DNA from 2 places in the Kitasatospora sp. NPDC001119 genome. Region 1 is predicted to be linked to the other one. Evidence: riboswitches for the same ligand, from Rfam matches in the RefSeq annotation. Region 1 holds a riboswitch; the other holds the start of a gene.
What was found. A riboswitch is a leader RNA that binds a small molecule or an ion and turns the genes downstream of it on or off. The one in region 1 is predicted to bind glycine.
Positions count from the first base shown of each region.

Region 2: another riboswitch for glycine. It lies ahead of gcvP (aminomethyl-transferring glycine dehydrogenase); the one in region 1 lies ahead of gcvT (glycine cleavage system aminomethyltransferase GcvT).

Region 1 is NZ_JBSFKI010000043.1:6,888-21,031, forward strand. Features, by position in the region: gene ACWDD9_RS36320 (MDR family MFS transporter) at 1-532, shown strand, start outside; gene ACWDD9_RS36325 (L-serine ammonia-lyase) at 602-1,969, opposite strand; gene glyA (serine hydroxymethyltransferase) at 2,131-3,399, opposite strand; gene gcvH (glycine cleavage system protein GcvH) at 3,480-3,860, opposite strand; gene gcvT (glycine cleavage system aminomethyltransferase GcvT) at 3,960-5,081, opposite strand; glycine riboswitch at 5,311-5,412, opposite strand; gene ACWDD9_RS36345 (enhanced serine sensitivity protein SseB C-terminal domain-containing protein) at 5,622-6,425, shown strand; gene ACWDD9_RS36350 (enhanced serine sensitivity protein SseB C-terminal domain-containing protein) at 6,542-7,465, shown strand; gene ACWDD9_RS36355 (ABC transporter permease) at 7,912-8,898, shown strand; gene ACWDD9_RS36360 (ABC transporter substrate-binding protein) at 8,985-10,751, shown strand; gene ACWDD9_RS36365 (ABC transporter permease) at 10,849-11,859, shown strand; gene ACWDD9_RS36370 (ABC transporter ATP-binding protein) at 11,856-12,923, shown strand; gene ACWDD9_RS36375 (ABC transporter ATP-binding protein) at 12,958-14,034, shown strand; gene ACWDD9_RS36380 (acyltransferase family protein) at 14,124-14,144, opposite strand, start outside.
Region 2 is NZ_JBSFKI010000009.1:247,490-261,633, forward strand. Features, by position in the region: gene ACWDD9_RS14290 (hypothetical protein) at 1-289, shown strand, start outside; gene ACWDD9_RS14295 (DUF5999 family protein) at 702-893, shown strand; gene gcvP (aminomethyl-transferring glycine dehydrogenase) at 1,012-3,912, opposite strand; glycine riboswitch at 4,016-4,148, opposite strand; glycine riboswitch at 4,150-4,253, opposite strand; gene ACWDD9_RS14305 (PRC and DUF2382 domain-containing protein) at 4,405-5,673, shown strand; gene ACWDD9_RS14310 (MFS transporter) at 5,890-7,386, shown strand; gene ACWDD9_RS14315 (DNA polymerase IV) at 7,528-8,955, opposite strand; gene ACWDD9_RS14320 (SanA/YdcF family protein) at 9,028-9,750, opposite strand; gene ACWDD9_RS14325 (MerR family transcriptional regulator) at 9,845-10,489, opposite strand; gene ACWDD9_RS14330 (bifunctional nuclease family protein) at 10,713-11,189, opposite strand; gene ftsR (transcriptional regulator FtsR) at 11,287-11,982, opposite strand; gene ACWDD9_RS14340 (FHA domain-containing protein) at 12,162-13,043, opposite strand; gene ACWDD9_RS14345 (DUF881 domain-containing protein) at 13,273-14,144, opposite strand, start outside.

The sequences.
Region 1 (14,144 bases):
CCTGCGCACCGACACCCCGATCGCCGTGGCCTCGGCCCTCACGGCCGTCGCCGGGATCGGCCTCGGCCTGGTGATGCAGAGCACCCTGCTGACCTCGATGGGGGCGGTCCGGCCGCAGAACATGGGCGCGGCGATGGGCGTGGTCACGCTGCTGCGGAGCATCGGCGGCTCGCTCGGCATGGCGGCGCTCGGCGCGGTCTACACGGCGCGGCTCACCGACTCCCTCACGGAGCGCCTCGGGGCCGCCGAGGCCGGCCGGCTCACCGGCGGAGGGCTGACCCCGGCCTCCCTCGACGGGCTCCCGGCGGCCGTCCGCGACGCCGTCGGGGCGGCGGTCACCGGCGGCCTGCACGGCACGGTCGTGGGCGGGGTGCTGCTGGCGGCCGCGGCGACGGCCCTCGCCTGCCTGGTGCGCCCGCAGCAGGGAGCGGCCAGGGAGATCAAGCCGCCGAAGCCCGAGCCCGAGCCGACGAAGCCAGACCCGGAGCCGGAGCCGGCCGACACCCCCGCGAAGGCGGCCACGGCCGGGTGATCCGGAGCACGCGCAGGCCCCCGGGCGGAACGGGGGACCGCCCGGGGGCCTGCGGAAAAGCCGGTCAGCTCAGCACTCGATGACGTTGACGGCGAGCCCGCCGCGCGAGGTCTCCTTGTACTTGATCTTCATGTCGGCCCCGGTCTCCTTCATCGTCTTGATCGCCTTGTCCAGCGAGACGTGGTGCCGTCCGTCGCCGCGCAGCGCCATCCGGGCCGCGGTGACGGCCTTGACGGAGGCCATGCCGTTGCGCTCGATGCAGGGGATCTGGACCAGGCCGCCGACCGGGTCGCAGGTGAGGCCGAGGTTGTGCTCGATGCCGATCTCGGCGGCGTTCTCGACCTGCTCGGGGGTGCCCCCGAGGACCTCGGCGAGGCCGCCCGCGGCCATCGAGCAGGCGGAGCCGACCTCGCCCTGGCAGCCGACCTCGGCGCCGGAGATGGAGGCGTTCTCCTTGAAGAGCATGCCGATGGCGCCGGCGGCGAGCAGGAAGCGGACGATGCCGTCGTCGTCGGCGCCCGGGATGAAGTTCAGGTAGTAGTGCAGGACGGCCGGGATGATCCCGGCGGCGCCGTTGGTCGGCGCGGTGACGACCCGGCGGCCGGAGGCGTTCTCCTCGTTCACGGCCATCGCGTAGAGGGTCACCCACTCCATCGCGTTGGCCGGCCCGATGCCCTCGGCGCGCAGCGCGCGGGCACCCGAGGCGGCCCGGCGGCGGACCTTCAGCCCGCCCGGCAGGATGCCCTCGCGGGACATGCCGGCCCGCACGCACTCCTGCATCACGGACCAGATCTCCAGCAGACCGGTCCGGATCTCCTCCTCGCTGCGCCAGGCCTTCTCGTTCTCCAGCATCAGGCCGGAGATCGACAGCCCGGTCTCCCGGCTGAGCCGCAGCAGCTCGTCGCCGGTGCGGAAGGGGTACTTCAGCACGGTGTCGTCGGGCTTGACCCGGTCCGCGCCGATCGCGTCCTCGTCCACCACGAAGCCGCCGCCGACCGAGTAGTAGGTCTTCTCCAGCAGGGTCGAGCCGTCCGCCGCGTACGCCCACAGGGTCATCCCGTTGGCGTGGTACGGCAGCGAGCGGCGGCGGTGCAGGACCAGCTGGGTGTCGGGGTCGAAGTCGATCGGGTGCTCGCCGAGCAGGTTGATCCGCTTCTCGGCGAGGATCCGCTCGACGTCCTTGTCGGCCTGGTCGACGTCGACGGTGCGGGGCGAGGCGTTCTCCAGGCCGAGCAGGACGGCCTTCGGGGTGCCGTGGCCGTGGCCGGTGGCGCCGAGCGAGCCGTACAGCTCGGCCCGTACGCCCGTCACCCGGTCCAGCAGGTCCTCGGTGCGCAGTCGGCGGGCGAACATCCGGGCGGCGCGCATCGGGCCCACGGTGTGGGAGCTCGACGGGCCGATGCCGATGGAGAAGAGGTCGAAGACGCTGATGGCCACGGGGGACGTCCTTGTCTGGTCGCGTGGAAGGACTTGCGGGCAGGGAGGGGCCGACACGGGACGGGGCACCGCGCGCACTTCCAGTGTGCGCGGTGCCCCGGGGTGCCTGGTACGCCGGAGGGGTGAGGCCGGTCACCCCGCCCGAACGATCACCGGAGTGATCAGAGGTTCGGGTAGAGCGGGTACTTCGCGGCCAGGGCGGAGACCCGGGCCTTCAGCGCGTCGGCGACGGTCTCGTCGAAGGCGGGCTTGAGCGCCTCGGCGATGATGTCGGCGACCTCGCGGAAGTCCTCGGCCTGGAAGCCGCGGGTGGCCAGGGCCGGGGTGCCGATGCGCAGGCCCGAGGTGACCATCGGCGGGCGCGGGTCGTTCGGGATGGCGTTGCGGTTGACGGTGATGCCGACCTCGTGCAGCCGGTCCTCGGCCTGCTGGCCGTCGAGCTGGCTGTTGCGCAGGTCGACCAGGACCAGGTGGACGTCGGTGCCGCCGGAGAGCACGCTGGCGCCGGCCTCGGCCACGTCGGCCTGGAGCAGGCGCTCGGCGAGGATGCGGGCGCCGTCCAGGGTGCGCTGCTGGCGCTCCTTGAACTCCTCGGAGGCCGCGACCTTGAAGGCGACCGCCTTGCCGGCGATCACGTGCTCCAGCGGGCCGCCCTGCTGGCCGGGGAAGACCGCGGAGTTGATCTTCTTGGCGAACTCGGCCTTGGACAGGATGACGCCGCCGCGCGGGCCGCCCAGGGTCTTGTGGGTCGTGGTGGTGACCACGTCCGCGTAGGGCACCGGGTTCGGGTGCAGCCCGGCGGCCACCAGGCCGGCGAAGTGCGCCATGTCCACCATGAGCAGCGCGCCGACCTCGTCGGCGATCCGGCGGAACGCGGCGAAGTCGAGCTGGCGCGGGTAGGCGGACCAGCCGGCGATGATCAGCTTCGGCTGGTGCTCCTTGGCGAGGCGCTCGACCTCGGCCATGTCGACCTGGCCGGTCTTCTCGTCCACGTGGTACGCGGCCACGTTGTAGAGCTTGCCGGAGAAGTTGATCTTCATGCCGTGGGTCAGGTGACCGCCGTGGGCCAGGCTCAGGCCCAGGATGGTGTCGCCCGGCTGGATCAGCGCGAACATCGCGGCGGCGTTGGCCTGCGCGCCGGAGTGCGGCTGGACGTTGGCGTGCTCGGCCCCGAACAGGGCCTTGATGCGGTCGATCGCGATCTGCTCGACCACGTCGACGTGCTCGCAGCCACCGTAGTAGCGGCGGCCGGGGTAGCCCTCCGCGTACTTGTTGGTGAGCACCGAGCCCTGGGCCTCCATGACCGCCACCGGGGCGAAGTTCTCGGAGGCGATCATCTCCAGGGTGGTCTGCTGGCGGTGCAGCTCGGCGTCGACCGCGGCGGCGATCTCCGGGTCGAGGGCGTGCAGGGACTGGTTGAGAACAGTCATGGTGTGGTCTTCCCGGGAGGAGGAGGGAAAGGGGCCAGGGCGGGACGGACCGCGGTGCGGCGGCCCGTCCCGTCGGGGGCTCAGCCCTGGGGGTTGGTGAGCGCGTCGTACTCGTCGGCGCTGAGCAGCTCGTCGGTGGCCTCGACGCGCACCTTGAACAGCCAGCCGCCCTCGAAGGGGTCGCTGTTGACGAGGGCGTTGTTGTCCAGGACGTCCGGGTTGACCTCGGTGACCTCGCCGGTCACCGGGGAGAACAGGTCGCTGACCGACTTGGTGGACTCCAGCTCGCCACAGGTCTCGCCGGCGGTCACGGTCTCGCCGACCTCGGGCAGCTGCACGTAGACGATGTCACCGAGCGCGTCCGCGGCGTGCTTGGTGATACCGATCGTGGAGACACCGTCCACGGCGGCCGTCAGCCACTCGTGCTCCTTGGTGTACTGAAGGTGCTGGGGGTTGCTCATGGCGTCATTCTCCAGGATGGGAAGCGGGTACGACGAAGCGGGCCGCCGCGCGGACGGCTGCGACGTGCGCGTATGGGAAAACGGGGGGCGTGCGAGGGGTCAGCGGGCGCGCTTGTAGAACGGCAGCGCCACGACCCTGACGGGCTCGTGCTTGCCGCGCACGTCCACCGCGACGGTGGTGCCGGGGGCGGCGTGGGCGGCGTCGACGTAGGCCATCGCGATCGGCTGCCCCAGGGTCGGGGACGGCGCGCCGGAGGTGATCCGGCCGATCGGCTCGCCCTCGGTGGAGACCACGGTGTACTCGGCGCGCGGCACCCGCTTGCCGTCGGAGACCAGGCCGACCAGCACCTTCGGCGGGTTGGTCTCGGCCGCGGCGGCGGCCGCCTCCAGGGCCTTGCGGCCGACGAAGGCGCCCTCGTTGGTGGTCTTGTCGAAGCGGACGACCCGGCCCAGGCCGGCGTCGAACGGGGTCAGGTCGGTGGACAGCTCGTGCCCGTACAGCGGCATGCCGGCCTCCAGGCGCAGCGTGTCGCGGCAGGACAGGCCGCAGGGGACCAGGCCGCGGTCCGCGCCGGCGGCGGTCAGCGCCTGCCAGACCGGCTCGGCGTCGGCCGGGTGGCAGAAGATCTCGAAGCCGTCCTCGCCGGTGTAGCCGGTGCGGGCGAGCAGCACCTCGCGGTCGGCCACGAAGGCTGGGAGGATCGCGTAGTACTTCAGGCCGGGCAGGTCGGCGTCGGTGGTGTCGGCCAGGATGCCGGTGGCCTCCGGGCCCTGGACGGCGATCAGCGCGTAGGTGTCGCGGTCGTCGGTGACGACGGCGTCGAAGCCCTTGGCACGGGCGATCAGCTCGTCGAGGACCAGCTGGGCGTTGGAGGCGTTGGCGACGACCAGGAAGGCGTCCTCGCGCAGGCGGTAGACGATCAGGTCGTCCAGGATGCCGCCGTCCTCGGCGCAGATCATGGTGTAGCGGGCGCGCAGCTCGCCCAGCGCGGAGACGAAGCCGACCAGGGCGTGGTCCAGCATCTCGCCGGCCTGCGGGCCGGTGACGGTGATCTCGCCCATGTGCGAGAGGTCGAACAGGCCGGCCTTGGTGCGGACGGCGAGGTGCTCCTCGCGCTCGCTGCCGTAGCGCAGCGGCATGTCCCAGCCGGCGAAGTCGGTCATGGTCGCGCCGAGGGCGCGGTGCAGCGCGTCGAGCGCGGTCAGGCGGAGGGACGACATGGCCAGGAACTCCTCGGTCGGGGCACTCAGGGGTGCACGCACCGGACCGGACCCGCTGGGGGCCGACCCTGCGCGCGGGCATGCGGCGGCGTGGGTCTCCCCATCTGTCGTCGAACCTGAGAGCTTCACCGCCCCGCCGCCCGCAGCCGTTTCCAGCTTGGGGGACAGCATGACGGCTTGCACCGTGGGTGGGCGCACGACAGGGCCGGGCGCCGCTTTCCAGATGTGCCTAACCCGTGCGGTAGGGGTGCCTGAGAGATTCCGGGGAGGACTTGCTCCTTCGGCGCCGGCTGTGCCTGAGCGGCACTCCGGGCTCTCCCGCGCGGGTTCGAGCGGCCGGTATGGAGTTGTGGGGGCCCGCGGCGCATGCCGTCGGACGGGCACATCATGGCACGTCCCGGACGACGAGGGGAGGGGGGACCCGGTCACACCGCGCGGGACCCGAACACGAGTCCTGACCGCACCCCCCGCACGCCTCTAGACTGCTGCGCGTCGGTGCGGCAGTGGGCGGCCGACGGCAGAGGGCGGAATCGGCGGCGCATGGGGTACCCGGTGGAGCAGCAGCAGGGGTGGGGCGGACCGGAGGAGGCGCCGGCGGGCGGCTCCTGGCCGGCCAACGAACTGGAGCAGGTGCTGACCGCGGCCCTGGGCGACCCGGGCGCGACCCCACGGGTGTTCGAGGTGCTGGCGCGCAGCCAGGTGTGGGTGCCGCTGCCGGCCGGGGCCGACCCGCAGGGCCAGGCGCTCGACCTGCCGACCATCGAGCTGGGCGGCGACCCGTACGTGCCGGTGTTCTCTTCGCAGGAGGTGTTCCTCCAGCAGGCGCCGGGGATGGCCTTCGCGATCGCGCCGGTGTGGGAGTTCGCCCGCGGACTGCCGCTGGGCCTCGGCATCGCGGTGAACCCGGACGCGCCGGTGGGCCTCCCGGTGCCGCCGCAGGGGGTCGCCGAGCTGCGCCGCGGCCCGCGCGAGGACCGCTGGGAGCAGGCCGAGGGCGCCGCGGAGCCGACCGGCGGCCGGGTGGCGCTGCGCGAGCCGGTGCCGGGCGAGGACCCGGAGCACTTCCTGGCCGCCTGCCGGAGCGAACTGTCGGCGCTGCCCGGTGTGTTGACCGCCCGCAGGGCGCTGGCCAGCATCGAGGGCGAACCGACCGTGATGTTCGTGGGCGTCCAGTTGGACCCGGCGGCCCCGGCCGACCCGGCCGCGGTGAACGAGGCACTCGGGCGAGCGCTGGGAACCGCGCCGCTGCCCGGGGGCGTCCACCTCGTACTGCTCGACCTCGCCGACGACCCGGTGGTCGAGTGGCTGCTCACCCGGGTACTGCCTTTCCACACGCGGGCGTGAGCGGGTCCGGATCAGAGGCACGTCGCCGTGGCGGTGGCCGGTGCCGCGCCATAGGGTGCGTGCAGACGGCCGACGGGTCGGCGGGTTGAGGGAAAGAGGCGCGGCGAGGTGGGCGCATGAGTGCGGGAACGGGAGCGGGCGGTGTGCCGGGGCCCTGGGGCCAGGCACCGGCCGGGCGCCCGGGAGCTGATCCCGGCGCGTTGGAGCGCGCCCTGCGCGACGTCGCGCCGGAGCGCTACGACGCGTACGAGCGGCTGCTGCACGCGCTGGCGGACGGCCGGGTCTGGATGCTGCTGTGGCACGGCACGCCGGGCAGCCCGGACGCGCAGTACGGGAACATGGAGATCAGCGGCCACGGCTACGCGCCGGCCGTCACCTCGCCCGAGCAGCTGACCGCCTCCGGCTGGGCGCGGGCCCACGAGGTCGTCTCCGGCCGGGAGATCGCGGCCTCGCTGTACCGCACCCGCTGGGGCCTGTGGCTCAACCCGCACGCCCCCGGCGGCGGCGTCGGGGTGCCCTGGGCGGACCTCCGGCGGGTCGCCGCGGGCCTGGACCGGCTGCCGGCCGGGCCGTTGAAGCTCAGCGAGCCGCAGTTGAACGCCCAGCCGTTCTTCGCGCTGCTGGAGCGGCAGGCCGCCGAGGTGCGCGCGGTCCGGGCACTGCGCCGGGCCTGGGTGCAGCCCGCGGTGGGGGAGCCGTACCTGGCCATCGGCCTTGACCTCTACGAGAGTTCGCCGCCGGCGGTGGAGGCGGTGCGGGCGCTGATGCAGCGCGCGATCGCGGTGGCCCCGGAGGGGCTCGCGGTGTCCACGGTGGCGATGTCGGACGAGTACGACCCGGTGGCGCTGTGGATGCGCGCCAACGCGCGGCCGTTCTTCGACCGGGAGGCGGGTCGCCCGCCGACCGGCCCGTACCCGCCGGTGCCCCCGCCGCCGTACCCCGGGCAGTCGATGCCGGGCTACGCGTACGGCACCCAGCCGCCGGCGCAGGGCTGGCAGCAGCAGCCGCAGCGGCCGTGGCCCGGCTACCCCGGGCGCTGAATCCCAAAACCCATTCTCCGAAGCCGACTTGATTGTCCGTCAAGTCGGCTTCGATGCTTTCCGGACGAATTTCCGGATGTGCGGCCCGGTCATCTTGACATGGCAGTTACAGCCATGTGAAGAGGTATATGCCGAAGATCGGGGAGGTGCATGCACGCAGATCACAGTTGGGCATCTGTCGGTTGTCAGGGCTGGCGCAAGCCAGTTCGGATGGCAGAGAGTTCTGCGCAACGCACCGCGCGTGCTGGAACCCCACAAAGGTGAGCGCGCACGCCGACAAGCCCGTCCACGCGACGCCCATCCCGCGTGGTGGCAGTGCCTGTGCACGACGCACTGCCGTCAACACCCGCTCCTCCTAAGCACCTCCGCACGTCCGCAGCCGCACCGCCGAAGACGGCGACCGGCACCCGTGGGCCGGCCACCGTCGGCGAGGGGACCAACTGACCATGACATCCGTGACCACCGCCGGGAACGAGCCGGAGGCAGCAGCCGCCGCCGGACCGGCCAAGAAGATCGAGGGCCGCTCCCTCGGCCAGATCGCCTGGACCCGCTTCAAGCGGGACAAGGCCGCCGTCGCCGGCGGCGTCGTGGTGATCCTGCTGATCATGCTCGCCGTGCTGGCCAAGCCGATCGAGTCGATGTTCGGGCTCGACCCGGACGCCCTCCACCAGGACCTGCTGGACGCCGACCTCGGCGGTCTGCCGTTCGGCGACTGGGGCGGCATGAGCCTCGAACACCCGCTCGGCATCGACCCGCTGCAGGGCCGTGACCTGCTCACCCGCGTCATCGAGGGCTCCTGGGTCTCCCTGCTGGTCGCCTTCGGCGCGACCCTGCTGTCCAACACCATCGGCACCGTGCTCGGCATCATGGCCGGCTACTACGGCGGCTGGGTGGACACCGTGATCAGCCGGGTGATGGACGTCTTCCTGGCCTTCCCGCTGCTGCTCTTCGCCATCGCGATCTCGACCTCGCTCCAGGGCGGAGCCTTCGGCCTGCACGGCCTGCCGCTGCACATGCTGGTGCTGATCTTCGTGATCGGCTTCTTCAACTGGCCCTACATGGGCCGGATCGTGCGCGGCCAGACGCTCTCGCTGCGCGAGCGGGAGTTCGTCCACGCGGCCCGCAGCCTCGGCGCCCGCGGCCCGTTCATCCTGTTCAAGGAGCTGCTGCCCAACCTGGTCGGTCCGATCCTGGTCTACTCGACCCTGCTGATCCCGACCAACATCCTCTTCGAGGCGGGGCTGAGCTTCCTCGGCGTCGGCATCCAGCCGCCGCAGGCCTCCTGGGGCGGGATGCTCCAGGACGCGATCCGGTACTACCAGGTGGACCCCCAGTACATGGTGGTCCCCGGTCTGGCGATCTTCGTCACCGTGCTCGCCTTCAACCTGCTCGGCGACGGTCTTCGCGACGCCCTCGATCCCAAGAGCAACTGATCCCGCCGCACATGACCACGCATCATGTGATGCGCCGTCAAGGCTCTCCTTCACCGCCTCCCATCCCCAAGGGGTTGATCTCACCCATGCGTAGGTCCCGTACCGTCGCCCTGACCGCGGCCGCAGCCGCCGCCGTCCTGGTCGTGACCGGTTGCACCAGCTCGTCGAAGGACACCGGTTCCGCCTCGTCCTCCGGCACCGGAGGCGGCTCCGGCGCCAACGCCGCCACCAAGGGCATCGTCAACGCCTCGGACAAGAAGGGCGGGACGGTCACCTACGAGATGAAGGGCACCCCGGACTCGCTCGACCCGGGCAACACGTACTACGCGTACATCTACAACTTCTCGCGCCTGTACGCCCGTCCGCTGACCACCTTCAACCCGGCGCCGGGCGAGGAGGGCAACAAGCTCGTCCCCGACCTCGCCGAGTCGATGGGCCAGGTCAGCGCGGACGGCCTGACCTGGACGTACAAGCTGCGCAAGGGCCTGAAGTACGACGACGGCACCCCGATCTCCTCGAAGGACGTCAAGTACGCCGTCGAGCGCTCGAACTACGCGCTGGACGTGAACTCCAACGGCCCGGTCTACTTCCACGACCTGCTGGTCGACAACGCCACGCCGTACGCCGGTCCGTACAAGGACAAGGAGGGCGGCCTCGACTCGATCGAGACGCCCGACGACACCACGGTGGTCTTCCACCTGAAGCAGCCCTTCGCCGACTTCGACTACCTGGTCAGCGCCCCGCAGACCGCGCCGGTCCCGCAGGCCAAGGACACCGGCTCGGAGTACGTGAAGAAGATCGTCTCCTCGGGCTCCTACAAGTTCGAGTCCTACGAGGACGGCAAGCAGGCCGTCCTGGTCCCGAACACCAACTGGGACGCGAGCACCGACCCGATCCGCAAGCAGCTCGCGGACAAGATCGTGCTCCGGATGAACATCGACCAGTCCACCATCGACAAGGACCTGCTGGCCGGCAACGCCCAGGTCGACCTGGTGGGCGGCGGCGTCGACCCGCAGACCCAGGCGCAGATCCTCCAGAACCAGAAGCTGAAGGCCAGCACCGACAACGCCTACGGCGGCCGCCTGGTCTACATGGCGATCAACTCCAAGCTCGCGCCGTTCGACAACATCGAGTGCCGCAAGGCCGTGCAGTACGCGGTCGACAAGGTCTCGGTGCAGACCGCCCTCGGCGGCCCGATCCGCGGCCAGATCGCCAACACGGTGCTCCCGCCGGACATCCCGGGCCACCAGGACTTCAACACGTACGAGACCAAGGACAACAAGGGCGACGAGGCCAAGGCCAAGGAGGCCCTGAAGGCCTGCGGCAAGGAGGGCGGCATCAACACCGTCCTCTCCGCCCGCACCGAGCGCGCCACCGAGGTCGCCGCGGCCACCTCGATCCAGGCCGCGCTGAAGAAGGTCGGCATCAACGCCGAGATCCAGCAGTACCCGCAGGGCAAGTACCTCCAGGACAGCGCCGGCTCCCCGCAGTTCGCGGCCGAGCACAACATCGGCCTGATGATGATGCAGTGGGGCGCCGACTGGCCGACCGGCTACGGCTTCCTCCAGCAGATCGTCGACGGCCGCACCATCAAGCCGTCCGGCAACAACAACCTGGCCCAGCTGGACAACCCCGCGGTCAACAAGCTGCTCGACGACGCCGCGATCAACCCCGACAAGACGGCCCGCGAGAAGATCTACGGCGACGTCGACAAGAAGGTCATGGACCAGGCGGTCTACGTCCCGCTGACCTACTTCAAGGTCTTCCTGTACCGCCCGGACAACGCCACCAACGTGGTCTCCACCTCGGCGTTCTCGGGCGAGTACGACTACCTGAACATCGGCGTCAAGTAAGAGCCTGGCTCCGCATCCCTGAAGGCAGGTGAAGGCAGCGGCGCCCGCCGCCGTCCGGAAGATCCCGGACGGCGGCGGCCGCCGGAGCCGCCCAACTGTGTTTGCCTACATCATCCGCAGGATCTTCGCGGCGGCGATTTTGCTGCTGGTCGTCAGCGCGGTCACCTTCGCGATCTTCTTCCTGCTCCCGCGCCTCGCGGGCGAGACGGCCGACCAACTGGCCGCCCAGTACATCGGGAAGAACCCGTCGCCGGACGCGATCGCGGCGGTCAAGCAGAACCTCGGCCTCGACCAGCCGCTGTACACCCAGTACTGGAACTTCCTGAAGGGGCTGGTCAGCGGCGCCGAGTACCACTTCGGACCGGAACCGGCCACCTGTCACGTGCCCTGCTTCGGCTACTCCTTCAAGAACCACCTGGAGGTCTGGCCCGAGCTGACCAAGCGGATCCCGATCACCATCTCGCTCGCCGCCGGTGCGGCCGTGCTCTGGCTGGTCTCCGGCGTCGCCACCGGCGTCGTCTCCGCCCTGAAGCCGCGGTCGATCTTCGACCGGCTCTCCATGGGCGTCGCGCTCGCCGGCGTCTCGCTGCCGGTCTTCTTCACCGGCGCGCTGCTGCTCACGCTGTTCAGCTACGAGTGGCCGATCCTGGACAACCTGCACTACGTCGACTTCACCGACGACCCGCTGATGTGGGCCCGCAACCTGATCCTGCCCTGGATCTCGCTGGCCTTCCTCTACTCCGCGCTCTACGCCCGGCTCACCCGCGCCGGGATGCTGGAGACCATGAGCGAGGACTACATCCGCACCGCCCGGGCCAAGGGCCTGGTCGAGCGCAAGGTCGTCGCCCGGCACGGGCTGCGCGCCGCGCTCACCCCGATCGTCACGATCTTCGGCATGGACCTCGGGCTGCTGCTCGGCGGCGCGCTGATCACCGAGCAGGTCTTCTCGCTCCAGGGCGTCGGCCAGTTCGCCGTCCAGGCGATCTCCGACAACGACCTGCCCAAGATCCTCGGCGTCACCCTGCTCGCCGCCTTCTTCATCGTCGCCTGCAACCTCGTGGTCGACCTCCTGTACGCCCTCGTCGACCCCCGGGTGAGGCTCTCGTGACCGACCTCCAGAAGGACCCGGCGGCCGCTCCCGCCCCGGCCGGCGACCCCTTCCTCTCCGTGCGCGACCTGCGGATCCACTTCGACACCGACGACGGCCTGGTCCGCTCGGTGGACGGGGTCAGCTTCGACCTGCACAAGGGGCGCACCCTCGGCATCGTCGGCGAGTCCGGCTCCGGCAAGTCCGTCACCTCGCTCGGCATCATGGGCCTGCACCGCTCCAAGCGGGCCCGGATCAGCGGCGAGATCCGGCTGAACGGCGAGGACCTGATCGCGGCCGGCCCGGACCGGGTGCGCCAACTGCGCGGCCGCGAACTGGCGATGATCTTCCAGGACCCGCTGACCGCGATGCACCCCTACTACACGGTGGGGCAGCAGATCGTCGAGGCCTACCGGGTGCACCACCCCCAGGCCACCAAGAAGCAGGCCCGGACCCGCGCGGTCGAGATGCTCGACCGGGTCGGCATCCCGCAGCCGGACCGCCGGGTGGACGACTACCCGCACCAGTTCTCCGGCGGCATGCGCCAGCGCGCCATGATCGCCATGGCGCTGGTCAACGACCCCTCGCTGCTGATCGCCGACGAGCCCACCACCGCCCTGGACGTCACCGTCCAGGCGCAGATCCTGGACCTCATCCGCGACCTCCAGGAGGAGTTCGGCTCCGCGGTCATCATCATCACCCACGACCTCGGGGTGGTCGCCGAACTGGCCGACGACATCCTGGTCATGTACGGCGGCAAGTGCGTCGAGCGCGGCCCGGCCGAGACCCTCTTCGACGCGCCCGAACACCCGTACACCTGGGGCCTGCTGGGCTCGATGCCGCGACTGGACCGGGAACTCCAGGACCGGCTGGTGCCGGTCAAGGGCACCCCGCCCAGCCTGATCAACGTGCCGTCCGGCTGCGCCTTCCACCCGCGCTGCCCGTACGCCGCCCTGACCGACGGGCGCTCCACGAGCGAGGTCCCGGCACTGGCCGAGGCCGTGCCCGGGCACTTCGCGGCCTGCCACCTGGCGGCCGGCGAGCGGCACCGCATCTTCGCCGAAGAGATCGCGCCCCGGCTGTGAGCCCGGCCTCGTACCACCTTTCTGGAGAGAACCGATGACGGACACTCAGGCGGCTCCGACCCCGCGGTCGGCACCCGCCCCCGGCCGTGAGCCGCTGCTGAAGGTGGCCGGCCTGACCCGGCACTTCCCGATCCGCGGCGGGCTGCTGCGGCGCCAGACCGGCGCGGTGCGGGCCGTCGACGGCATCGACTTCACCGTCAACGCCGGCGAGACGCTGGGCGTCGTGGGCGAGTCCGGCTGCGGCAAGTCGACCATGGGCCGACTGGTCACCCGGCTCGACGAACCGACCGGCGGGACCATCGAGTTCGAGGGCACCGACATCAGCCACCTGAGCGTCGGGGCGATGCGGCCGCTGCGCCGCGACATCCAGATGATCTTCCAGGACCCGTACTCCTCGCTGAACCCCCGGCACACCGTCGGCACCATCGTCGGCGCGCCGTTCCGGCTCCAGAACGCGGTGCCCGAGGGCGGCCTCAAGAAGGCCGTCCAGGAGCTGCTGGAGCTGTGCGGGCTCAGCCCCGAGCACTACAACCGCTACCCGCACGAGTTCTCCGGCGGCCAGCGCCAGCGCATCGGCATCGCCCGGGCGCTCGCGCTGAAGCCGAAGATGATCATCGCGGACGAGCCGGTCTCCGCGCTGGACGTGTCGATCCAGGCGCAGGTGGTCAACCTGCTGGACGACCTCCAGCAGGAGCTCGGGCTGACCTACCTGATCATCGCGCACGACCTCTCGGTGGTCCGGCACGTCTCGGACCGGGTCGCGGTGATGTACCTCGGCAAGATCGTGGAGATCGCCGACCGGGACTCGCTCTACCGCAGCCCGATGCACCCGTACACCAACGCGCTGATGTCCGCCGTGCCCGTCCCGGACCCGCGCCGCCGCCAGCGCGCGGGCCGCGACCGGATCCTGCTCAAGGGCGACGTCCCCTCGCCGATCAACCCGCCCAGCGGCTGCCGCTTCCGCACCCGGTGCTGGAAGGCGCAGGATGTGTGCGCGAGCCAGGAGCCTCCGCTGGCGGTGCTCGAGACCGGGCACCAGGTGGCGTGCCACTTCCCCGAGAACGCCCCCGAGAACGCTCCGGGGAACGCTCCGGCGGACGCCAAGGCCTGAGGTCCCCGCACGGACGCGAGAGGCCGCCCGCCCCGGACCCCCGGGGCGGGCGGCCTCTTCGGCGTCCGCGTCCCAGGCGTCCGGGCGCCTCAGACGCCCGCGGCCGGCAC
Region 2 (14,144 bases), on a different contig from region 1:
CACCGCCGGCCCCTACCTCGACTCGACGGTCCGGGCGCTGCGCGAGGCCTGGCAGCTCGCCCAGGGCTCCCGGACCCGCCGGCAGCCCCGGCTGCTGACCTTCCCCGGCCAGTACGCCACGGCGCTCTGGCTGCACAACCCCGACGCCGACCCGGACGGCGACCTCCTGATCCCCCTGGCCCCGGCCCCGCTCGGCGTCGCCGCGCACCGCGCCCGGCCCGCCGCCGAACTGCTGCCGCTGCTCGCACGCGCCCCGCTCGCCGGACCGCTGCTGCTCGGCACCTCCTGACCCGCCGACGCCCCACGGGCCGCCGGGCCCACCCGCCCGGCGGCCCTCGACCGCGCCCGCGCGCCCGCTCCCAAACCCTCACCCAAACGGTGACCACCCGTCCGGGCCATTCGGCATGGCCCCAACGGGCCATGTCCCGACTGACCCACCGGTGCGCCTTTTCCCGTCGGCCCCACCTGAACGGGTGATCTCTACCCGGGAGTTGTGGCGCATGTCACGAAATCCCTGCGCGCGGCTCCCGGGATGCCGACACTGGGAACCAGCGTGGAAGGACCCCCTGTCCTACCCACTTGGGCGCCGGCCCACACTTGGCCGGCGCGCGGACAGGATCCGACCACCGCGGCGGCCCCGGACGGCACCACCTCCGGCGACCGCACCACGGGGAGGATCGCAGAGCGAAGCGAGGGTACGCATGTGCCAGCACCGTCCTGAGTGCCCGACGGCCGAGTCCGAGGACCGCGAGGCGGCCGTATCGGTGGCCCGTCACCCGGAGCAGGGCTGGAGCCTGCTCTGCAACGGCGTCGTCCTGTTCGAGGACACCGGCGAACTGCTGCCCGACGGCCGGGTGATCGCCCCGCGCCGCCCCGTCGCCCACGCGGCCTGACCACCCGGTCCGACCGTACGGCGGGGGCAGCCGCCGACCAGCGCAGACGGGCAGGGCCCCGGCGGAGAACTCCGCCGGGGCCCTGCCGTCCGACCCGGACCACCTGGGCCCGGTCGGGTCAGACGCCGTACTCGTCCAGCGGCGGGCAGGAGCAGACCAGGTTGCGGTCGCCGTACGCGCCGTCGATCCGGCTCACCGGCGGCCAGTACTTGTCCGCCGGGTTCACGCCCGCCGGGAAGACCGCCTCCTGCCGCGAGTAGCCGTGCGCCCAGTCGCCGGCCAGCGTGGCGGCGGTGTGCGGGGCGTTGCGCAGCGGGTTGTCGTCGGCCGCCCACTCGCCCGAGCCGACCTTGTCGACCTCGGCCCGGATGGTGATCATCGCGTCGCAGAAGCGGTCGATCTCGTGCAGGTCCTCGGACTCGGTCGGCTCGATCATCAGCGTGCCGGCCACCGGGAAGGACATCGTCGGCGCGTGGAAGCCGTAGTCGATCAGGCGCTTGGCGATGTCGTCCACCGTCACGCCCGTCTCCTTGGTCAGCGGGCGCAGGTCGATGATGCACTCGTGCGCGACCAGCCCGCCCGGACCGGTGTAGAGCACCGGGAAGTGCGGCGCCAGGCGCTTGGCGATGTAGTTGGCGTTCAGCACCGCGACCTGGGTCGCGTGCTTGAGGCCCTCGCCGCCCATCAGCCGGACGTACGCCCAGGAGATCGGCAGGATGGCCGCCGAGCCCCACGGCGCGGCCGAGATCGGGCCCACGCCGGTGGCCGGGCCGGCCTCCGGCTGCAGCGGGTGGTTCGGCAGGTACGGCGCCAGGTGGGCGCGCACCGCGACCGGGCCGACGCCCGGGCCGCCACCGCCGTGCGGGATGCAGAAGGTCTTGTGCAGGTTCAGGTGCGAGACGTCCGCGCCGAACTTGCCCGGCTTGGCCAAGCCGACCAGGGCGTTCAGGTTGGCGCCGTCCACGTACACCTGGCCGCCGGCCTCGTGCACCAGGGCGCAGATGTCGGTGATCTGGGTCTCGTACACGCCGTGGGTGGACGGGTAGGTGACCATCAGCACGGCGAGGTTGTCGCGGTGCTGCTCGATCTTCGCCTTCAGGTCCTCGACGTCCACGTCGCCGTCGACCAGGGTCTTCACCACGACCACGCGCATGCCGGCCATCACCGCGGAGGCCGCGTTGGTGCCGTGCGCCGAGGACGGGATCAGGCAGACGTCGCGCTGGGTGTCGCCGTTGGCGTGGTGGTAGGCGCGCACGGCCAGCAGACCGGCCAGCTCGCCCTGCGAGCCCGCGTTCGGCTGGATCGACACGGCGTCGTAGCCGGTCACCTCGACCAGCTGCTGCTCCAGCTGGCGGATCAGGGTCAGGAAGCCCTGGGCCTGGTCGATCGGCGCGAAGGGGTGCAGCTGGCCGAACTCCGGCCAGGTCACCGCCTCCATCTCGGTGGTCGCGTTGAGCTTCATGGTGCAGGAGCCCAGCGGGATCATGCCGCGGTCCAGCGCGTAGTCCCGGTCCGACAGGCGGCGCAGGTAGCGCAGCATGGCGGTCTCCGAGCGGTGGCTGTGGAAGACCGGGTGGGTCAGGTACTCGTCCTCGCGCAGCAGCGCGGCGGGCAGCGCGTCGGCGGCCTCGGCGACCTCGACGGCGGGGACGCCGAACGCGGCCCAGACGCCGGCCAGGTGCTCGCGGGTGGTGGTCTCGTCGGTGGAGACGGAGATCCGGTCCGCGCCGTCCTGGTGGACGTTGATGCCGTTGGCGCGGGCGGCGGCGGCGATCTCGGCGGCGCGGCCCGGGACGACGGCGGTGACGGTGTCGAAGAACTCGCCGTGCAGCAGCTCGACGCCGCCGGCCCGCAGGCCCTCGGCGAGGGCGGTGGCGTAGCGGTGGGTGCGGCGGGCGATGTCGGCCAGGCCGTCGGGGCCGTGGTAGACGGCGTACATCGAGGCCATCACGGCGAGCAGCACCTGGGCGGTGCAGATGTTGCTGGTGGCCTTCTCGCGGCGGATGTGCTGCTCGCGGGTCTGCAGCGCCAGGCGGTAGGCGCGGTTGCCGTCGACGTCGACGGAGACGCCGACCAGGCGGCCGGGCAGCGAGCGGGCGAACTCGGCGCGCACCGACAGGTAGCCGGCGTGCGGGCCGCCGAAGCCCATCGGCACGCCGAAGCGCTGCGAGGTGCCGCAGGCGATGTCGGCGCCCAGCGAACCCGGGGACTTGAGCAGGGTCAGCGCGAGCAGGTCGGCGGCGACGGCGACGATCGCGCCCAGGCCGTGCGCCTGCTCGATCACCGCGGTGAGGTCGCGGACCACACCGGTGGCGCCCGGGTACTGGAGCAGCACGCCGAAGACGCCGCGCTCGACGATCTCGGCCGGGATGCCCTCGGACAGGTCGGCGACGACGACCTCGACACCGGTCGGCACGGCACGGGTGTTGATCACCGCGACGGTCTGCGGCAGGGTCTCGGCGTCGACCAGGAAGACGCCGCCCTTGACCTTGGTGACGCGGCGGGCCAGCGCCATCGCCTCGGCGGCCGCGGTGCCCTCGTCCAGCAGCGAGGAGCCGGAGGTCGGCAGGCCGGTCAGGTCGGAGACCAGGGTCTGGAAGTTGAGCAGCGCCTCCAGGCGGCCCTGCGAGATCTCCGGCTGGTACGGGGTGTAGGCGGTGTACCAGGCCGGGTTCTCCATGACGTTGCGCAGGATCACCGGCGGGGTGAAGGTGCCGTAGTAGCCCAGGCCGATCATCGGCTGGAGCACCTGGTTGCGGCCGGCCAGCTCGCGCAGCTCGGCGAGGACCTGGGCCTCGGTCCGGCCCGCGGGCAGGTCCAGGGCGGTGATGGAGCGGATCGCCTCGGGCACCGCGGTGGCGGCGAGCTCGTCCAGCGAGCCGTAGCCGACGGACGCCAGCATCTTCTCCTGCGCGGCGGCGTCGGGGCCGATGTGGCGGTTCTCGAAGGGGCTGGCCAGCTCAAGCTCGGTGAGGGTCGAGGCGCCGGTGGGGCGTCCCGCGTTCGGCTGGGCGTTCATGGTGGTCGAGGCCTCCTGGTCACGGACCGGCGGGGGTACGCACGCCGGCCGGCCTCGCCGCTGCGGACAGCGGACGAACCTGGGCGGGCGGACCCGACAGGCCTCCCCCTCTGTCATCGGGACCTGAGAGCTTCACCCGCACGGGGCGCTGTGGGCGCTCCGTCGGCTTGCACCGTCGGTGAGGGTGGTGATCGCCGGCTTCCGCGCCGACGCTCCTGCCCTGCTTTCCAGAGTGACCTACCCCACACGGTACGGATGCCTGAGAGATTCCGGGGAGGAGTTGCTCCTTCGGCGCTCCGACCAGCGGCTTTCGCAGTCGGAGACTCTCCCGAGCGGGCTCTGCGGTCGTCGCCCAGGGTACCAGCGGGAGGCCCCCCGATCACGGGTGCGTCAGGTCGTTCGGGGTCTACGCGCGTCCCCCGGACGGTCCAGCGCGCAGCCCGTCCGGCGCACCCCGCTCGCGTCCGTCCGATTCATGGCTTTTGGTGTGAAGTGGCGGACGGAACGGGTGCTCCGGCCGCCTTCCTGCGGGAGTTCCGCAAGCTCAGCGCACGGGAGGAAAGAGTGCAGACCGACATCGACCCCCGGGACCTCATCGGTCACAAGGCCGTCGACCGCAACGGAGACAAGATCGGCACGGTCGACGAGGTCTACCTGGACGACGCCACCGGCCGGCCCGAGTGGGCCGCGGTCCGGACCGGCATCTTCGGTCGGGACGCCTTCGTCCCGCTGACCACGAGCGAGTTCGCCGGCGACGAGCTCCGGGTGCCGTACGACAAGTCGCTGGTGAAGGAGTCGCCGGACTTCGGCGTCGGCCAGCACCTGTCCCCCGCCCAGGAGCTCCAGCTGTACCGCTACTACGGGCTCGACACCCCGATGGACGGCCGCCCGAGCCACGAGAACGGGAGCCGGCCCAGGCAGGCCGACCTCGACTTCGGCACCACGGCGGCGGCCGCCGCCGCCACGACGACCGCGGCGGCCCCGGCGAAGTCGCTCACGTTCCACACCCCCGAGCGCTCCCCCGAGCCCGTTCCCGAGCCCGCCCCGGCCAGAGCCCCCGTCGCCACCGCCCCGCCCACCGCCGCCGTCACCGCCGCGGTCGCCGACAGCACCAGAACCGCCCCGGAGGCCGACATGCGGATGCTCAGCACCCCCGAGGCCACCACCGCCACCCCGGCGGCCGCCCCCGTCGCACCCACCGTGGAGCCGAGGCCGCAGTCGCAGCCCGCCCCCGCGTCTACGCCCGCCCCGGCGGCGACCGTCGGCGCCGCGCACGCCGACGGCGCCCCGTCCGCCCCCAGCGGCCCGGTCGAGATCACCTGCCGCGAGGAGCGGCTGGAGGTCACCACCGAGTGGCACACCCTCGGCACCGCGAAGCTGCGCAAGTACGTGACGACCGAACAGGTCGAGCGCCGCATCCCGGTGGTCCACGAGCGCGTCCGGGTCGAGCGGATGCCGGTCAGCGACGCCGAGCGCGCCACGCTCAGCGAGAAGGACATCGCCGAGGCCGTCGAGGAGGTCACCCTCCGCGAGGAGCGCGCGGTGGTCCGCAAGTACCTCGCGCCCGTCGAGCGGGTCCGCCTGGTCGTCGAGCGCTACACGACGGAGGAGGTGGTCCGGGAGGAGCTCCGCCGCGAGCACGTCGAGGTCCACGACACCACCGCCACCCAGAACACCTCCCCGGCCGGCTCGACCCCGCCCCCCGCCTCACCCCCCGCCACCGACTCACCCCGCCCGGCCGCACTGCGCCCGCTCGTCTGACACCACCCGCGAAGAGGGGCCCCGGACACCGTCCGGGGCCCCTCTCGCACACCCACCGCAGACGCCCCTCCCCGCCCCCGCCACCCCCACCACGGCCCTTGTCACGTACCCGACCGTTCACCTTTGCCAAAACTTAACCACTCGATATTTGACACTCTGAAGTATCTCCCTGCATGGTTACTTCAGTTCATTCACTATGTACGGGAGGAAGCAACCGTGAGTGAGGCACCACAGCCCACCACCGCGGCCGAGAAGCAGAGCAGCGCCCGGGTCCTGCCGGCCCTCATCCTGGCGATGCTGTCGTTCAGCGTGGTGCAGACCGCGGTCGTCCCGATCCTGCCCTCGCTGGCCAAGGAACTGCACGTCTCCGCGTCCAGCGTCACCTGGCTGATGACCGCCAACCTGCTCTCCGCAGCCGTGCTGACTCCCCTCCTGGGCCGCTTCGGCGACCTCCGGGGCCGCAAGCCGATGCTGCTGATCTCGCTGGCCGGCCTGGTCGCCGGTTCGGCGCTGGCGGTCAGCACCCACTCCTTCACCTGGCTGGTCGTCGCCCGTGTCCTCCAGGGCGCCGGCGGTGGCGTCCTGCCGCTGGCGATCAGCATCGTCCGTGACGAGCTGCCCAAGCAGAAGGTGACCGGCGGCGTCGCCGCCATCAGCGCCTCGATGGGCGTCGGCTCCGGCCTCGGCCTGGTCGCGACCGGTCTCCTGCTGGAGCACTGGAACTACAAGTCGATCTTCTGGATGGGCCTGGTCTTCGGCCTGATCGCGATCGCCCTGGTCGCCTTCCGCGTCCCGACCGACCCGGTGACCGACAAGGAGGGCGGCGCCGACCCGCTGGGTGCCCTCACCCTGGCCGGCTGGCTCTCCGCGCTGCTGGTCGCGGTCAGCCAGGGCAACCACTGGGGCTGGACCTCCAACAAGACGCTCGGCCTGTTCGCCGTCGCCGCCGTGGTCGCCCTGATCTGGGGGATCATCGAGACCAAGGTCGCGCACCCGCTGGTGGACATGAAGATGATGGCCCGTCCGGCCGTCGCCTTCACCAACGTGGCCGGCCTGCTCATCGGCTTCGGCATGTACGGCTCCTTCATGGTCATCAGCAACTTCGCCCAGACCCCGGAGAAGCTGACCCACTACGGCTTCACCGCCAGCGTGCTGCACGCTGGCCTCCTGCTGCTGCCGTCCGCGATCGGCTCGATGGTCGCCGCCCCGGTCGGCGCCCTGCTGATCGCCCGTCGCGGCCCGCGCCTGCCGCTGGTCCTCGGTGGCGTCCTCGGCGCCATCGCGATGGCCTACCTGGCCGTGCGCCACGGGCACGAGGGCGACATCTACACCGCCTCGGCGATCTTCGGTCTCGGTGTCGGCCTCGCCTTCGCCGCGATGCCGGCCTACATCAACGGCGCCGTCCCGGTCGAGCAGAGCGGTATCGCCAACGGCATGAACTCCGTGCTGCGCACGGTCGGTGGCGCGATCGGCACCGCCGTCATGGCCGCCATCCTGACCGGCGACACCATGAAGCTGCCGCCGCAGATCCCGCTGTCGCTGCCCACCCTGGACGCCTACAAGCACGCGTTCTGGACCGCGGCCGTGGTCTGCGTCGTCGCCGGTGTCGTCCCGTTCCTGATCCGCGGCACCAAGTCGGCCGCCACCGCGACGGTCGTCGGCGGCTCGGCCCAGCAGGACTCCAGCCCCGAGCTGGTCAAGACCGACGCCTGACGAGGCGTCCGGCCCCCGCGCTCAGGGACAGGGCGCGGGGCCCGGTCCCCGTACATCGTGAGGGCATCACGAACGCACGGGGTCCGGCACGGTGATCGGCCCCACCCGGTACTCCCCCACCGGGTGGGGCCGCTTCGCGTTTCAGGCTCCTTCCCCCGGCCCGCCGTTCCCCTCCGACACACCGTCCGGCCCCTCGTCCGGCCCCTCGTCCCGGCGCAGCGGCAGCGGCCGGGACGGTTCGAGCGCCGGGTCGTCCACCGCGAAGGTCCGTACCCGCCCCGGCCCGTCCCACGGCGTCTCGAACCGTACGGTGACCCTCCCGACGCCGCTGCCCTGCACCCAGCCCGGACCGAACTCCTCGTGCCGGACGTCCTGTCCGGGCACCCACCGCCGCACCACGACGGCCTCCGGCTCCGCCTCGGCCTCCTCGGCCTCGGCCGCCGCCTCCGCGTGCTCCGCGGCCTCCTCCCGCAGCGCCTGGGCGAACAGGTCCTCCTGGGTGTAGTCGGCGAGTTGGGCGACGCCCACGCCGAGCAGCCGGACCCCGCCGGTGATCTCCACCTGCTCGGCCAGCCGGCGCGCGGTCGCGGTGATCACCGCCTCGTCGTCGGTGGGCCCGCCGAGCGTCTCCGAGCGGGTCAGCGTCGAGAAGTCGAACCGCCGGACCTTGAGCACCACCGTCCGCCCCGAGCGCCCGGCCGCCCGCAGCCGCCGTACGCACCGGCCGGCCAGGGCCTCCACCTCGCGCAGCACCCGTTCCCGGTCGGCCAGGTCCACCTCGTAGGTGTCCTCCACCGACACGGACTTGGCGTCCTGGTCGGCGATCACCGGCCGCTCGTCCAGCCCTATGGACATCTGGAAGATCCCGGCGCCGTGAGCCCGCCCGACCAGCTGCACCAGCTCCGCCTCCCCCGCCTCCGCGAGGTCGGCCACCGTGCTCAGCCCGGCCCGGCGCAGCACCTGTTCGGTGGCCGGCCCGATCCCGGGCAGCGCCCGCACCGGCATCGGGCCGAGCACGGCCCGCTCCTGCCCGGGCTCGATCATGACCAGTCCGTCCGGCTTGGCCTGCTCGGAGGCGATCTTGGCCATCAGCTTGGACCCGGCCGCCCCGACCGAGCCGGTCAGCCCGGTCGACCGCTGGATGTCCGCCCGCAGGTCCTCCGCGAGCGCGAGGACCAGCCGTTCGCCGGTCTCGTGGTCCGCCTCCAGCAGTGCCGGTCCGTACGGGCCGGCCTCCAGGTCCACGAAGGCCTCGTCCAGGCTGAGCGGCTGCACCAGCGGGGAGAGCTGCCGCAGCAGCCCCATCACGATCTCGCTGTTCTGCCGGTAGGCCTCGAACCGCCCCGCCAGGAAGGCCGCGTTGGGGCAGAGCCGGCGCGCCTGCGCCATCGGCATCGCCGAGTGCACCCCGAACCTGCGCGCCTCGTACGAGGCCGTGGAGACCACCCCGCGTCCGCCGAGCCCGCCGACGACCACCGGCTTGCCGCGCAGGCTGGGCTTGGCCGCCTGCTCCACCGCCGCGAAGAAGGCGTCCATGTCGAGGTGGATGATGCTCGGCAGAGATCGCACCCGCCGATCATCGCGTACGGGTCCGACAGTGCGTACGAACCGGGCCGGAGGCCCCGCTCCCGGCCCCCGTCGCTACTGCTTCGCGGCCTCCGCCAGCGCCTTCGGGATACCGTCCTCCCGGGGTCCGAGGAACACCGGGTCCGGCCGCAGCCAGGCGTTGGCCGCCGCCTTGCCCGCCCCGGCGACCTCCCGCAGCCCGCCGTACAGCCAGGTCGCGTCGTGCAGTTCCGGCACCCCGACCGCGTACGAGCGGATCCCCGCCGCCTCGCACAGCGCCAGCGCCCGGCGGACGTGGAAGTCCTGGCTGACCAGCACCGCGTGGTCCACCCCGAAGATCCGGCGCGCCCGGGTGCAGGAGTCCCAGGTGTCGAAGCCCGCGTAGTCCCGCACCACCCGGTCCTCGGGAACGCCGTTCCGGGTCAGGTAGTCGTACATCGCGTCGGGCTCGGAGTACTCGACCCGCCCGTTGTCCCCGGTCACCAGGATCGCCTGCACCTTCCCCTCCCGGTACAGGTCCACCGCCGCCACCAGCCGGTGCTCCAGGTACGGGGAGGGCTTGCCCTGGTACAGGCCGGCCCCGAAGACCACCGCGACCGGCGCGGCGGGCGCGCTCTCCACGGTGCCCACCCGGTCCCCCGCGGCGAACCACACCCAGGCGCTCGGCGCCAGCGCCAGCGAGCAGAGCACCGTTCCGACCTGGAACACCCTGCGCTGCGTCCGCCGCTGCCGCAGCCGGGCCCCCAGCAGTCCGGCCCTGCGCCGCAGCAGCCCCGATATGCCGGTACCGACTCCCACGTGCCCTCCCTCGATCACGTCAACCGGGGAACACGACGGGGCCGCGGGTCCGAACGGTTCCCCGTCCGGGCCCGCGGCCCCGTCGAACGCCTGCTCAGACCGCCCGGTTGCGCCGCTGGGCCAGCTCGTCGGCCGGGTCGTGCCCGACCATCGTCTCGCCGGTGTCGGTGCGCTCGGCGTGCAGCCGCCCGAGGGTGAGCTCCAGCTCCTGCCAGACCGCTCCGACCGCGATGCCGAAGACCCCCTGACCGCCCTTCAGCAGGTCCACCACCTGCTGCGGCGTCGTGCACTCGTACACCGTCGCGCCGTCGCACATCAGCGTCATCCCCGCCAGGTCGGCCTGGTCGGCGGCCTGGAGGTGGGCGACCGCCACCCGGATGTTCTGCAGCGAGACACCCGCGTCGAGCAGCCGCTTCACGATCTTCAGCAGCAGGATGTCGCGGAAGCTGTAGAGCCGCTGGCTGGTCGACGGGTACGCGGTGCGGACGCTGGGCTCCAGCAGTCCGGTGCGGGCCCAGTAGTCCAGCTGACGGTAGGTGATGCCGGCCGCCGCACAGGCCGTCGGGCCCCGGAAGCCGAGCAGGTCGGACGTCGGGGCCAGCCGTTCGATGGCCGGCTGGCCCGCCTGTACGGCCGGGAACCTGCCGACCCGGGGGAAATCCGTGACGGTGCGAGCGGTGCGCGGCATGTGCACGGCGCACCGGCCTCCCACGGCCGCGTCATCGCCGGTGCTGCTCATGCCTGCCTCCGTCCACTTGTGCTGCGGGCAACCCGACTGCGGGCATCGGCCACCCGGACAGCCACTCCTGACGGTAGGCAGTCCCCTATGACCCGTCAACGATCGCCACGCCGGGCCAGACAAACCACATCACTCAGGAGAGTGGTTTTTCGTGCCCCTAGTGTGGGTAGATGGACGGATTTTGGCAAAACGATGGGCCGAAAGGCCGCACGGTCGGGCCCCGCTACTGCGGGCCGCTGCCGCCGAAGTCCTCGGGCGACACCTGGTCGAGGAACTCGCGGAACTTCTCGACCTCGTCCTCCTGCTCGTCCGGGATCGCGATGCCCGCCTCGGCGAGCACCTCCTCGCTCCCGTAGATCGGCGTGCCGGTGCGCAGCGCCAGCGCTATGGCGTCGGACGGCCGCGCGCTCACCTCGACCCCGCCGGCGAACACCAGCTCGGCGTAGAACACGCCCTCCCGCAGGTCGGTGATCCGGACCTCGGTGAGCTGCTGGCCGAGCGCCTCCAGGACGTCCTTGAAGAGGTCGTGCGTCAGCGGCCGCACCGGCGTCATGCCCTGCTGGGCGAAGGCGATCGCGGTCGCCTCGCCGGGGCCGATCCAGATCGGCAGATAGCGATCTCCCCCGACCTCCCGCAGCAGCACGATCGGCTGGTTGGAAGGCATCTCCACTCGGACACCCACGACGTCGAGCTCATTCACACAGGCAACCCTATGGCTCCGCTCCCGGATATGAAAGCGCAGGGCCGACGCCGCTGGTCAGCGCGGTGCGGCCAGGGCGCGCCGCGGGCGGCATGCGCTATCCGCGCGTCCGCATCCCGGCCTGGACCATGGCCGCGTGCAGCCGTACGGACAGCGTCGCGAGCTCCCGGGCGGTGGCCTCCGCGTGCGCCCTGGTCTGCGGGTTCCGGTGCCGGCGCAACGGCGCCACCACCTGTTCCACCAGCGCGATCTCGCGGTCCGCCGCGGCCTTCATGGCGCGCAGGTGCCGGGGCTCCAGCCCGTACCGGCCGAGCTCCGCGACCAGCCGGGCCACCTGGAGCGCCTCGCCGTCGTAGCCGCCGTCCGGTCCCGGGGCGACCAGCCCGTAGGACTCCCACTCGGCCAGTTCCGGCTCCCCGGCCTCGGCCGCCGCGAGCAGTTCGGCGCGCCCCAGCCGGACGCCGGAGGGCACCTCTCCGCCGGCCACCAGCTCCCGGTCCGCCTCCTCCAGCGGCCCGGGCCGGGTGTCGGCGGCGGAGGGCAGCGCGGGCGGGTTCTCACCGCGCTCGATGGCGTCCAGGTGCTCCCGGATCACCCGCAGCGGCAGGTAGTGGTCCCGCTGCATGCGCAGGACGTAGGCCAGCCGCTCGACGTCGGCCGGGCTGAACTTGCGGTACCCCGAGGGCGTGCGCTGCGGCTCGACCAACCCCTCCGCCTCCAGGAAGCGGATCTTGGAGATGGTGACCTCGGGGAAGTCGTCGCGCAGGAAGGCCAGCACCGCGCCGATGCTCAGCAGCTCGTCACCGCCGCGCCGGCGGCCGACGGGCCTCTCGGCCCGGACCGGCTGCCGCGGGCCCGCGACCACCCCGCGTCCGCCGCGGTCCGCCTGCGGACCGGACGGGGTTGGGGTGGCCGCCCCGAGAGAAGAGGAAGGGGTATTCGTATTCACTCGGGCTCCTGCCGACGTCGTTTTCAGTACCCCCGGTTGTGGCCGGCGAAGAACACCAGCCGGTACTTCCCGATCTGCACCTCGTCGCCGTTGTTCAGCGGCACCTCGTCGATCCGCTCCCGGTTCACGTAGGTGCCGTTGAGGCTGCCCACGTCCGCGACGCTGAAGCCGGCCGGGGTGCGGCGGAACTCCACGTGGCGGCGCGAGACCGTGACGTCGTCGAGGAAGATGTCACCCTGCGGGTGGCGACCCGCCGTGGTGACGTCCGAGTCCAGCAGGAACCGGCTGCCGGAGTTCGGACCGCGCTGCACGATCAGCAGGGCCGAGCCCGGCGGCAGCGCGTCGATCGCCGACAGCACCTCGGCCGACAGGGCCGGCGTGGCGCCGGTGCCGGTCGTGGTGGTGGGGTCGTACGACTCCAGGCCGGAGATGGAGATGGTCGACGTGGTCTCCGCCGCCCCCTCCGGAAGCAGGCCGCCGCGCAGCGCCGCGCCGCAGTTGGAACAGAACCGGGCCGCGGCCGGGTTCCGGTTGCCGCACCTGGGGCACGGAGTGGGGCCAGCCATGTTCACAGCCTCCTGGCGCGGCACACCCGACGGGTTGTGCCCGGCGTACGGATCCGGGGCAAACCCTCCACCAGAGGTTGAGGGTCCTGACGGGAAACCTATGCGCGGCTCGCCGGAGGGGTCAACCGACGCGCCGTAGCCCGCCTGATTCCCCGCGTACTGGGCGGCGCCGCCGTCCCGGTACAGCTGCTGACCTGCGTACGGCGCGGCCTCGGGGGCCGGGCGCATGCCCGGCACTGCGGGCTCGTCCTCCGGTCGGCGGTGACGCGCGGTGGGCGCCTCGACGGCGGCGGCGTCACGGCCCTTGTTACGACCGAACAACTTCGAGAAGAAACTCACGGGCGAATCCCCTTGCGTGTGACAGACCCGCCCGCGGGGCAGGGTGAGAACCTCGGACATGCTGCGGGCCCGGTCGTTGCGGCTCGGGCCCGCTGGAGTGGTACTCCGGCGATTGGTACTGCGGTTGTTGCTCCGGAGCGTACTGGTGCGAACCAGTCTCGCCCATGTGACGGCGGCGCCCCGCAGCGGGTGCCGCCCGCCCTTGACGGGCCGTTCGCCGGGCGCCCCGTCACTTCGAAGCCGGCTTGGCGTACTGCGGCGACTTCGGGTCCACGAGGGCGTCGACGACCACCTTCTGCTGCTGGGCGATCGTCGCCCGCGCCTGGTGGCTCTCCAGCGTGCGGACGACACCTCCCGGGATGTTCAGCGCGGGTGTCAGATCCTGCGGGTTCCCCACGACCGTGAAGCGGTAGGGCTGCGAGACCTTCTTCCCGTCGATCTGCACCCCACCGGCCGACAGGTCGGTGAAGTAGGTGTTGACCACCACGCGCACATCGTTGATCTGAATCGCCTCCGCCCCCGCCGCTCGAAGTTCTTGCAGGGTGTCCAGCAGCATATCTGCCTTCACCTGCCCTTGGGGATCATCGACCGTGAGTACGATGCCCGGACCAGTGGCTTTGACGGTGCCGGCGAGCACGCCGAGCTCCGTCGCCTTCTTCCTGGTCTGCTCCTGGGCCTCCTTGGCCTGGTTGGAGCTGTTCTCCAACTTCGCCAGGGACTGCTCCAACTCCGCCTTCTCCTGCTGAAGACGTTGCTGACGGCTGTCCAGTTCATCGAGGATCCGCACCAGGTCCTCCTGGCGGGCCCCGCGGAGCTGACTGTGGTGGTCGTTGGTCGACCGCACCTGGATCGCCAGCCCCAGGCCGAGCGAGAACAGCAGCAGCGCCACCACCAGCTGGCCGCGCGACAGCCGCGGCGGCCAGAGCGCCGCCTTCAGGCGCCGCCGGCCGGCACTCCGGTCCGCGACGGGCTCGGGCTCGGGTTCCGGCTCGGACCCCGCTTCCGCCGCGGGCTCCGGGGCCGGCACGGGCTCGGGCGTGGGCTCGGGCTCAGCGGCAGGCGCGGACTCCGGCTTCGCCCCGGTCTTCGGCTCGGCCCCGG